DNA from 2 places in the Janibacter melonis genome. Region 1 is predicted to be linked to the other one. Evidence: riboswitches for the same ligand, from Rfam matches in the RefSeq annotation. Region 1 holds a riboswitch; the other holds the start of a gene.

What was found. Region 1 has a riboswitch for thiamine pyrophosphate ahead of thiM (hydroxyethylthiazole kinase). Riboswitches for the same ligand answer to the same signal wherever they lie in the genome.
Region 2: it holds a riboswitch for thiamine pyrophosphate, as region 1 does, so the genes downstream of both, EEW87_RS13670 (thiamine ABC transporter substrate-binding protein) here and thiM (hydroxyethylthiazole kinase) in region 1, are expected to answer to the same signal.

Annotation. Positions count from the first base shown of each region.
Region 1 is NZ_CP044548.2:1,105,664-1,110,186, reverse strand. It holds gene EEW87_RS05305 (SPFH domain-containing protein) at 1-634, opposite strand, end outside; gene EEW87_RS05300 (LON peptidase substrate-binding domain-containing protein) at 826-1,449, shown strand; gene EEW87_RS05295 (SDR family NAD(P)-dependent oxidoreductase) at 1,526-2,356, shown strand; gene EEW87_RS05290 (hypothetical protein) at 2,445-2,756, opposite strand; TPP riboswitch at 2,872-2,967, shown strand; gene thiM (hydroxyethylthiazole kinase) at 2,959-3,783, shown strand; gene thiE (thiamine phosphate synthase) at 3,777-4,430, shown strand; gene thiD (bifunctional hydroxymethylpyrimidine kinase/phosphomethylpyrimidine kinase) at 4,427-4,523, shown strand, end outside.
Region 2 is NZ_CP044548.2:2,852,256-2,856,778, reverse strand. It holds gene EEW87_RS13675 (ABC transporter permease) at 1-1,096, opposite strand, end outside; gene EEW87_RS13670 (thiamine ABC transporter substrate-binding protein) at 1,075-2,196, opposite strand; TPP riboswitch at 2,189-2,293, opposite strand; gene EEW87_RS13665 (DUF4235 domain-containing protein) at 2,388-2,666, shown strand; gene EEW87_RS13660 (NAD(P)H-quinone oxidoreductase) at 2,708-3,685, shown strand; gene EEW87_RS13655 (PadR family transcriptional regulator) at 3,886-4,523, shown strand, end outside.

The DNA.
Region 1 (4,523 bases):
CCTGCACGCCCGACTTCGTCGGGGCCTCGCGGATCGGGGCGTTGAAGGGGTACTCCCGCGTCGTGTTGACGATGTAGGAGACCCGCTTCCACGGGTTGAGCAGGGTGACGCGGCCCGGGCCGACCTCGGCCTCGACCTTGCCGAAGCGGCTGATGAGCGCGGTGCACCCCTCGGGGACCATGACCATGCCCTGGCGCCACCACATGAAGGCGGCGAGCAGGAGCACGAGCAGCCAGTAGTGCGGCCCGAAGATGCCGAGCACGAGCCCGTCGAAGGGCAGGAGCACGATGCTGCCGGCGATGCCGAGGAGCGCGAGGGCGATGACCGGGAGCATCGCGCGCAGGCGGCGCCCCTTCGGCATGACCATCGGCGTGATGACGTGGACCGGGCCGGCCGCGCCGGCCTCGTAGTGACTGCGGCTCAGCGCCTCGGCGGCGTCGTCGAGGCTGACGGAGGCCGAGGTGATGCGCGTGCCGGCCGATGCCCCTTCGCCCCGGGCCGCCGGGAAGTCCGCGGCGTTGAGGTCGAAGCCGTCACCACCCCCGCCCGCGGCACGGCCGACGGCCTGCCGGACCCCTGCGTTGCCGGCTGCCTGCCGGGCCATGTCCATGAACTGCTGCGGTGCGTTGCTCAAACCGTCTCCCCTGAAGGCGGTGGTGGGCTGGTTGCGCCCTACCCAACCACACGGCGACCCATCGATGGTCGAGGTGCGAGGGCCCCCAGGGCCCGAGCCTCGAGACCACGACACCCAGGGGGCACCCGTTGTAGGCGACGCGTTCGCGCGAAGGGGTGACATCGCACGGTCCGGGGTGCGACGTTGGTCCGATGGACGTGCTGCCGATGTTCCCGCTGGGGACGGCCCTGCTCCCCGGGCAGCCGCTGCCGCTGCAGGTCTTCGAGCCGCGTTACGTGGCGATGATGCGAGACGTCGTCGGCAGCGACCGGCGCTTCGGCGCGGTGCTCATCGAGCGAGGCTCCGAGGTCGGCGGGGGAGACCGGCGGTTCACGGTCGGCTGCGTGGCGAGCGTCGAGCAGATGGGCCGGCTGCCCGACGGCCGGCTCGTGCTGCTGGCGCGAGGGCACGAGCGTGTCGAGGTCGAGCGGTGGCTGCCCGACGACCCCTACCCGCGGGCCGAGGTGCGTCGCCTGCCGGACCTCACGTGGTCCGGCGAGGACCACGAGAGGCTCGCCGACACCGAGCGCGTCGTCAGGAGGGCCCTGGCGGTGATGAGCGAGCACCGCTCGCAGGTCTGGCCGGCCGACGTCGAGCTGGCGGACGACCCTGTCGCCCGGAGCTGGCAGCTGGCCTGGCTCTCGCCCCTGGGTGCCCTCGACCAGCTGACGCTGCTGCGCTCGACGTCGCCTGGTGAGCTGCTGGAGACGACGGCGCGGCTGACGAGCGACGCGGTGGAGCTGCTGCACCTGCAGATGCCCGACGACCCGGCCTGAGCGTGGGCCGCGGCCACGGGGCGTCGCCCGGCGACCCTCCCGCACACTGGTGGCACCCCACCTCGAGGAGACCTGGATGGACCGCAAGACCGTCGTCATCACCGGTGCGAGCGACGGCATCGGCGCCGCCGCCGCGCGCGAGCTCGCCGAGCACGGCCACGAGGTCGCCGTCGTCGGGCGCTCCCGGGAGAAGACCGAGGCGGTCGCCGCGGAGGTGGGGGGCACCCCCTTCGTCGCCGACTTCGCCCGCCTCACCGAGGTGCGGGCGCTCGCCGACGCGCTCGGCGCGCAGTACCCGCGGATCGACGTCCTCGCGAACAACGCCGGGGGAGTCCTCGGCAGCCGGCGGCTGACCGAGGACGGCTTCGAGGCGACCTTCCAGGTCAACCACCTCGCCGGGTACCTGCTGACGCGGCTGCTCCTGCCGACCCTCACCGCGAGCCGGGCGAGCGTCGCGCAGACCTCGAGCCTGGCGTCACGGGTCATGGCGCGCTACGACCCCGACGACCTCCAGCTCGAGCACGGGTACTCCGAGCGCCGCGCCTACGGCAACGCCAAGCTCGCGAACATCCTCTTCACCCGCGAGCTGCAGCGACGGCACGGCGGTGACGGCATCTCCGCCGCGGCCTTCCACCCCGGCATCGTCGGCACGAACTTCGCCAGCGAGTCCTCCGTCGTCATGCGCGCCCTCTACCGCACGCCCCTGTCGAAGGTCCTCATGACCTCCCCGGCGAAGGGCGCCGACCAGCTCGTCTGGCTCGCCGAGGGCGAGCCGGGCACCGACTGGCCGGTGGGTCAGTACTTCGACGACCGTCGCGTCTCGCGCACCTCCCGGGTGGCCTCGGACGAAGGGGTGGCCGCCCGCCTCTGGGACGAGTCCGCCGCGATGGTCGGCCTCGAGCCGTAGGCCGCGGCCCTTCGCCGGTCGAGACCACCACCCCTTCGATGGTCGAGGTGCGACGGGCGCTCTGCGCCCGAGCCTCGAGACCACCGCCCTACGCCCCGGCGCGGTCCACCTCCGCGTCCCTCGCCCGGGCCGCCTGGAGCAGCAGGGCGTGGCTCTCCTGCACCTTCGCGGCGAGGACGAGCAACCCGTAGACGAGACCTGCGGCCCCGGCGAGAGCGAGGATCCCGGGGACGACGAGCTGCGAGGCGGTCGTGGTCATCTCGTCGACGGCAACCTGGGCGTAGGCCCACCAGATGACGGCGAGCACGAGCAGCAGGCCCCCGACGACGATCGGTGCCACGGCGCTGCCGGCCGCCAGCGCCGAGGGCGCGCTCCGGGTCCGGTCGAGAGGATGCGTCATCGGTGCCTCCAGGCGTGGTCGGTCGGGTCGACGCACCCATCATCGTGCGGACCGCGCCGACGCGCAGCCCGGCAGAGCCGCCCCGCCCGGCGACCCCACCCCCTTCGCTATGGTCGTCGCTGACGCGGGGTGCCGCCTTCGAGCGGCTGAGAGCACACCCGTGGAACCTGATCTAGCTCGTACTAGCGAAGGGACGTCACCCATGAGCGTCGCCCTGCCCACCACCGCGCCGAGCGCGCACGACCTCGCCGACTGCTGGTCGCGCCTGCGCGCGGAGTCACCGCTGACCCAGTGCCTGACCAACATCGTCGTCGCACCCTTCACCGCGAACGTCCTGCTCGCCGCGGGAGCGTCGCCGGCCATGGTCGACAACCCGCACGAGGCGGGCCAGCTCGCCGCCGTCGCCGGAGCGGTCCTCGTCAACCTCGGGACCCCGTACGACGACACGGCCGCGGGCGCACGCGAAGGGGTGTCCGCCGCCCTGTCGTCCGGGACCCCCTGGGTCCTCGACCCCGTCGCCGTCGGCGGGCTCACTTGGCGCACGGGGCTGGCGCACGAGCTGCTCGCGCTCGGCTCGCCCGCCGTCATCCGGGGCAACGCCTCGGAGGTCCTCGCGCTCGGCGGCGGCAGCGGCGGCCGGGGAGTCGATTCCACCGACGACACCGCGTCCCAGGCCGTCCAGGACGGCGCCGGCGCGATCGCCCGCCGGCACCGCTGCGTCGTCGCCGTGAGCGGCGCGGTCGACCACCTCACCGACGGCGAGCGCACGGTGCGGCTCGCCCACGGCGACCCGCTGATGACACGGGTCACCGGTGTCGGGTGCGCGCTCGGCGCCCTCGTCGCGGCGTGCTGCGCGGCGACATCTGACCCGCTCGTCGCCGCGGCGACCGCGACGGCCGCGCTCACCCTCGCCGCCGACACCGCGGTGCAGACCGCGCGCGGGCCGGGCTCCTTCGCCGTCGGGCTGCTCGACGAGCTCGCGGCCCTCACGCCCGATCAGCTCGAGGAGCGGGTGGGGCTGTGCTGACCCGCCCGGTGCTCGACCTCGGCCTCTACCTCGTCACCGACCCGGTGATGACGCAGCGCCACGGGCTCCTCACCACGGTGAGCGCGGCGATCGACGGGGGAGCGAGCGTGGTCCAGCTGCGTGACCCCGACGCCGGTGACGACGAGGTCGTGGCCATGGGCCGGCTCGTGCTCACCGTCACCCGGCCGGCGGGCGTGCCCCTCATCATCAACGACCGGGCCCACCTCGTCGCCGAGATCGGCGCCGACGGCGCCCACATCGGCCAGGGCGACCTCGACGCGGTCGAGGCACGCCGGGTGGTCGGACCGCATGCGTCGCTCGGGCTGTCGTGTGCGCGGGTCGAGGAGGTGGAGCGGGCCGCGACGCTGCCGCCCGGCACCCTCGACTACCTCGGTCTCGGCCCCGTGTGGGCGACCCCGACCAAGCCCGACCACGACCCGGCGGTCGGGCTCGAGGGCCTGCGCGCGCTCGCCGCCGCGAGCCGGCTGCCGAGCGTGGCCATCGGAGGGATCGACCTCGACCGGGCGGCCGAGGTCATGGCCACGGGGGTCGACGGCGTCGCCGTCGTCAGCGCCGTCTGCGCCGCCGACGACCCACGGGCCGCCGCCGCGCGGCTGCGCGCCGTCGTCGACGGGGGTGCGGCATGAGCGTGCCCAACGTCCTGACGATCGCCGGGTCGGACCCGTCCGGCGGCGCCGGGGTCCAGGCCGACCTCAAGACCTTCGGCGCGCTCGGGGCGT
Region 2 (4,523 bases), 1.7 Mb from region 1:
CGAGCAGGCCGAGCACGAGCGCGAGGAGCGCGGCGTCGACGGCGATCCGCCACGACGTGCCGAGCGCGTGCCAGGCCGAGGCCCCGGTGCCGGGCACCTCGCTCGTCAGCTGGCCGTAGTTCGCGAACGTCCACGTCGACCCCCGGCGCAGCGAGCGCACGACGCCGCCGACGAGCGGTGCGAGGACGAGGAGCGCGGCGACGGCGGCGACGACGAGAGCGGGCAGGTGGCGGCGGGCGACCGGCACGCGCGGGACGCTCGCGCGGGAGCGACGACGCACCCCCCGCGCGCGGCTGCGCGTGCGCTCGGAGAGCACGAGCAGGGTGACGACGACGACGAGCTGCAGCACGCTGAGCACCGCCGCGCCCTGCAGGTCGAGCAGCGAGGTCGTCAGCAGGTAGATCTCGGTCTCGACCGTCGCGTAGCGCAGCCCGCCGAGGGTGAGCACGACGCCGAAGGCCGTGGAGCAGAAGAGGAAGACCACGCTGGCCGCAGAGACGACCGCGGGGCGAAGGGCGGGCAGCGTCACCGTGCGCAGGACGTGCCTGGGCGAGGCGCCGAGAGCGGCAGCGGCCTGGGCGGTGCGCGGGTCGAGCCCGTCCCACGCGGCGCCGACCGTGCGCACGACGACGGCGACGTTGAAGAAGACCATCGCGAGCAGGATCGCCACCCAGGACCCGTCGAGGCCGAGGACGCCGAGCGGGCCGGACGAGGCGAGCAGCCCGCGCCACAGCACGCCCACGACGACCGTCGGCATGACGAAGGGCATGACGACGAGCGCCCGCAGCAGGCCCGCGCCGGGGACCCGCAGCCGGTGCAGGACGTAGGCCGTCGGCACACCGAGCGCGAGAGTCACCGCCGTCGCGAGCGTCGAGATGCCGGCGGTGAAGGCGAGCACCCGGGCCGTGCGGGACCGGCCGAGGACGTCACCGACGCCGGAGAGGTCGAGCGCCCCGTCGGTGACGAAGCCGCGCCCGAGCATGCCGAGCAACGGCAGCACGAAGAAGACGGCGAGGAAGGCCAGCGGCAGCAGCGCGAGCAGTGCCGCGGCCGCGGCCGGTGAGCCCGCGCGTCTCAGGAGGTGAGGTCCGTCCACTCGCGCACCCACGTCGAGCGCTTCTCCTCGATCGTCGCGGGCTCGACCTCGAAGGGCTCGGGCGCGACCTTCGCCCACCGGGCCCAGTCGCGCGGGAGCTCGACCTCGCCCGAGACCGGGTACATGTACATCGACTCGGGGATGCCGGACTGCACCTGCGGGTCGACCATGAGGTCGACGAGCGCCTGGGCACCGCCCGGCTGCTCGGTGCCGGCGACGACGCCGACGTACTCGACCTGGCGGAAGCACGTGTCGAGCAGCGCCGAGGTCGTCGGCTCGGTCCCGCCCTCGGGCACGGTGAAGGGCGGCGAGCTCGCGTAGGACAGGACGACCGGGCGGTCGCCCTGGCCCTCGCCGGCGGTGAAGTCGACGCCGTAGGCGTCGGACCAGCCCGAGGTGACCTTCGCGCCGTTGTCCATGAGGTCGCGCCAGTAGTCCTGCCAGCCGTCCTCGCCCTTCGCCGCGACGGTCGCGAGGAGGAAGGCGAGACCGGGGCTCGAGCTCGACGCACCCGGGGTGACGAAGAGGTCGCGGTACTCGGGGTCGGTGAGGTCGTCGAGGGTCTTCGGCGGGTCCATCTTCTTCGCGGCGAACCACGCGTCGTCGACGTTGACGCACACGTCGCCGAAGTCGACGGGGGTGAGCACGTCGGCGCCCTCGCCCTCGAGCGCGTACTGGTCGGCGCCCGGGGGCAGCTGCGGCGAGTACGGCGCGAGGACCCCCTCGCTCACCGCTCGCCCGGCGAAGGTGTTGTCGATGCCGAAGACGACATCGGCGACGGGACTGCCCTTGGTGAGCACGAGGCGGTTCGTCACCTGGCCGGCATCACCGGCCGTGACGACCTCCACCGTGCAGCCGGTCTCCTCCTCGAAGTCTGCTGTGACCTCCTCGGGCAGCGAGAAGCTCTCGTGCGCGAGGACGGTGAGGGTGCTGCCGGGCTCGCACGACCTCGAGGCCGCGGTGGTGCTGCTGCCGGAGCCGGCGGACGAGCTCTCGCCGCCGCTCCCGCTGTCGGTGCCGGAGGTCAACGAGCACGCGGCGAGGCTCAGGCTGGTCGCGGCGAGCGCGAGCAGGCGGACGGGACGGGTGGATCGGGTCATCTTCGTGACTCCCTACGCCGGTGCGAACCGGATCAGGTCGGAGGGTCTGCGGCTACCCGCACTCTCAGCGCTGCTCAGCGCTCCCCTGTCGTACGGGCCGAGGATAGCCCAGGCTGTGGCAGAGTGCCGAGGGCAGTCATGAACGCCCAGGTCGGGCGCTCGTGAGCAACGCACGTCGAGGTGAGGAAGTCATGGGCAACGCACTCTGGAAGGTCCTGGGCACCGGTCTGGCCATCGCCGCGGGCACCGTCGCGAACAAGGTCGTGACCGCCGCGTGGAAGAAAGCGGGTCGCGACGTCGAGATCGACCCGCGCAACCCCGAGAGCCCCGTCGGCGAGGCGCTCGTCTACGCCGCCCTCGCCGGTCTGGCCATGGGCCTGGCCCGCACGATGGCCACCCGCAAGGCTGCGCAGCTCTACCAGCGCTCCGCCGGCCACCTCCCCAAGGACATGCAGCAGGGCGGCGCCTGAGCGACCCGCGTCGGAGCCCCGTCCGTAGGGTGGGGCCCATGATGCGTGCGATCGAGATCACTGAGCCCGGAGAGCCCGACGTCCTGCAGGTCACGGAGGTCGAGCGCCCCGCGGCCGGTCCTGGTCAGGTCGTCATCGACGTGGCCGCGGCCGGGGTCAACCGGGCCGACCTCTTCCAGCGCAAGGGCGCCTACCCGCCGCCCCCCGGGGCCTCCCCGCTGCCCGGTCTCGAGGTGAGCGGCACCGTCGCGGAGATCGGCGAAGGGGTCGAGGGCCTCGCCGTCGGCGACGAGGTCTGCGCGCTGCTCGACGGGGGCGGCTACGCCGAGGCGGTGGCCGTCGCGGCGACCCAGGTCCTCCCGGTGCCCGCGGGCGTCTCGCTCGTCGACGCGGCCGGTCTGCCCGAGGTCGTCTGCACCGTGTGGAGCAACGTCTTCATGACCGCCGTCCTCCAGCCCGGCGAGACCCTGCTCATCCACGGGGGCTCCTCCGGCATCGGGACGACGGCGATCCAGCTCGCGAAGGCCGCCGGCGCCCGCGTCGCCGTCACCGCCGGCTCGCAGGCCAAGCTCGACGCCTGCCGCGAGCTCGGTGCCGACATCCTCATCAGCTACAAGGACGAGGACTTCGTCGAGCGGCTCAAGGAGGAGACCGACGGCCACGGCGCCGACGTCCTCCTCGACAACATCGGCGCGAAGTACCTCGCCCGCAACATCGACGCTCTCGCGACGAACGGCCGTCTCGTCAACATCGGCCTCATGGGTGGCGCGAAGGCCGAGCTCGACCTCCGGTCGCTCGTGAAGAAGCGGGCCGCGGTCATCGCGACCTCGCTGCGCGCCCGGCCCGCCGCGGAGAAGGCGGCCATCGTCGCCGCGGTCCGCGAGCACGTGTGGCCCCTGATCGAGGACGGCGTCTTCCGCCCGGTCATCCAGGGCACCCACCCGCTCGAGCGCGCCGCCGACGCGCACCGCGAGCTCGAGGAGAGCCAGCACATCGGCAAGGTCCTCCTCGTGCCCTGAGCCCCGGCTCGCCGCGCCGCTGCAGGCGCCCCTCATCTCCCCCTTCGCCCGCCGGGCGGAGGGGGAGAGCCGTACCCGGCCCTGTCGGACGCGAGGACGCGCCGACCGGGCGACCCGCTTGCCGCCGAGTGCATACCGGGTATATCTTCGCCGAACCGGCGATGCATACCGAGTATTCGCCCTGATGATGCGAGGTCCTCATGTCCGTCCGGCTCGGTCTGCTGGCACTGCTCGACGAGCAGCCCATGTACGGCGCGCAGCTGCGCGCGGAGTTCGAGGCCCGCACCGGCGGCACGTGGCCGCTCAACATCGGGCAGGTCTACACCACCCTCGCCCGGCTCGAGCGCGACGGTCTCGTCGAGCAGGCCGACGCCCCCGACGAGGAGGGGCGGATCACCTACCGCCTCACTCAGGAGGGTCGCACCGACGTCCTGCGCTGGTGGGGCACGCCCGTCGTCCGCGACAGCAGCCCCCGCGACGAGCTCGTCATCAAGCTCGCCCTCGCGGTGACCGCGCCCGGCGTCGACGTGCCGACCCTCGTGCAGACCCAGCGCACGGCGAGCCTGCGCCACCTGCGCGACCTCACCCGTCTCAAGCAGAGCGCGCTCGACCAGCACGAGTCGGGTCCGACGAGCGGTGGCCGGCACGACCTCGCCTGGCTCCTCGTCGTCGAGAACCTCATCTTCGCCGCGGAGTCGGAGGTGCGCTGGCTCGACCACGTCGAGTCGCGCCTCGCCCGCGAGCGGGTCCGACCGCGTGGCCCGGTGGCCACGCCGCCGCCCGACGGCGGCACGAGCAGCACGGCCCCCGCGTCCGCGGCGGCCTCGGCACGAGCAGG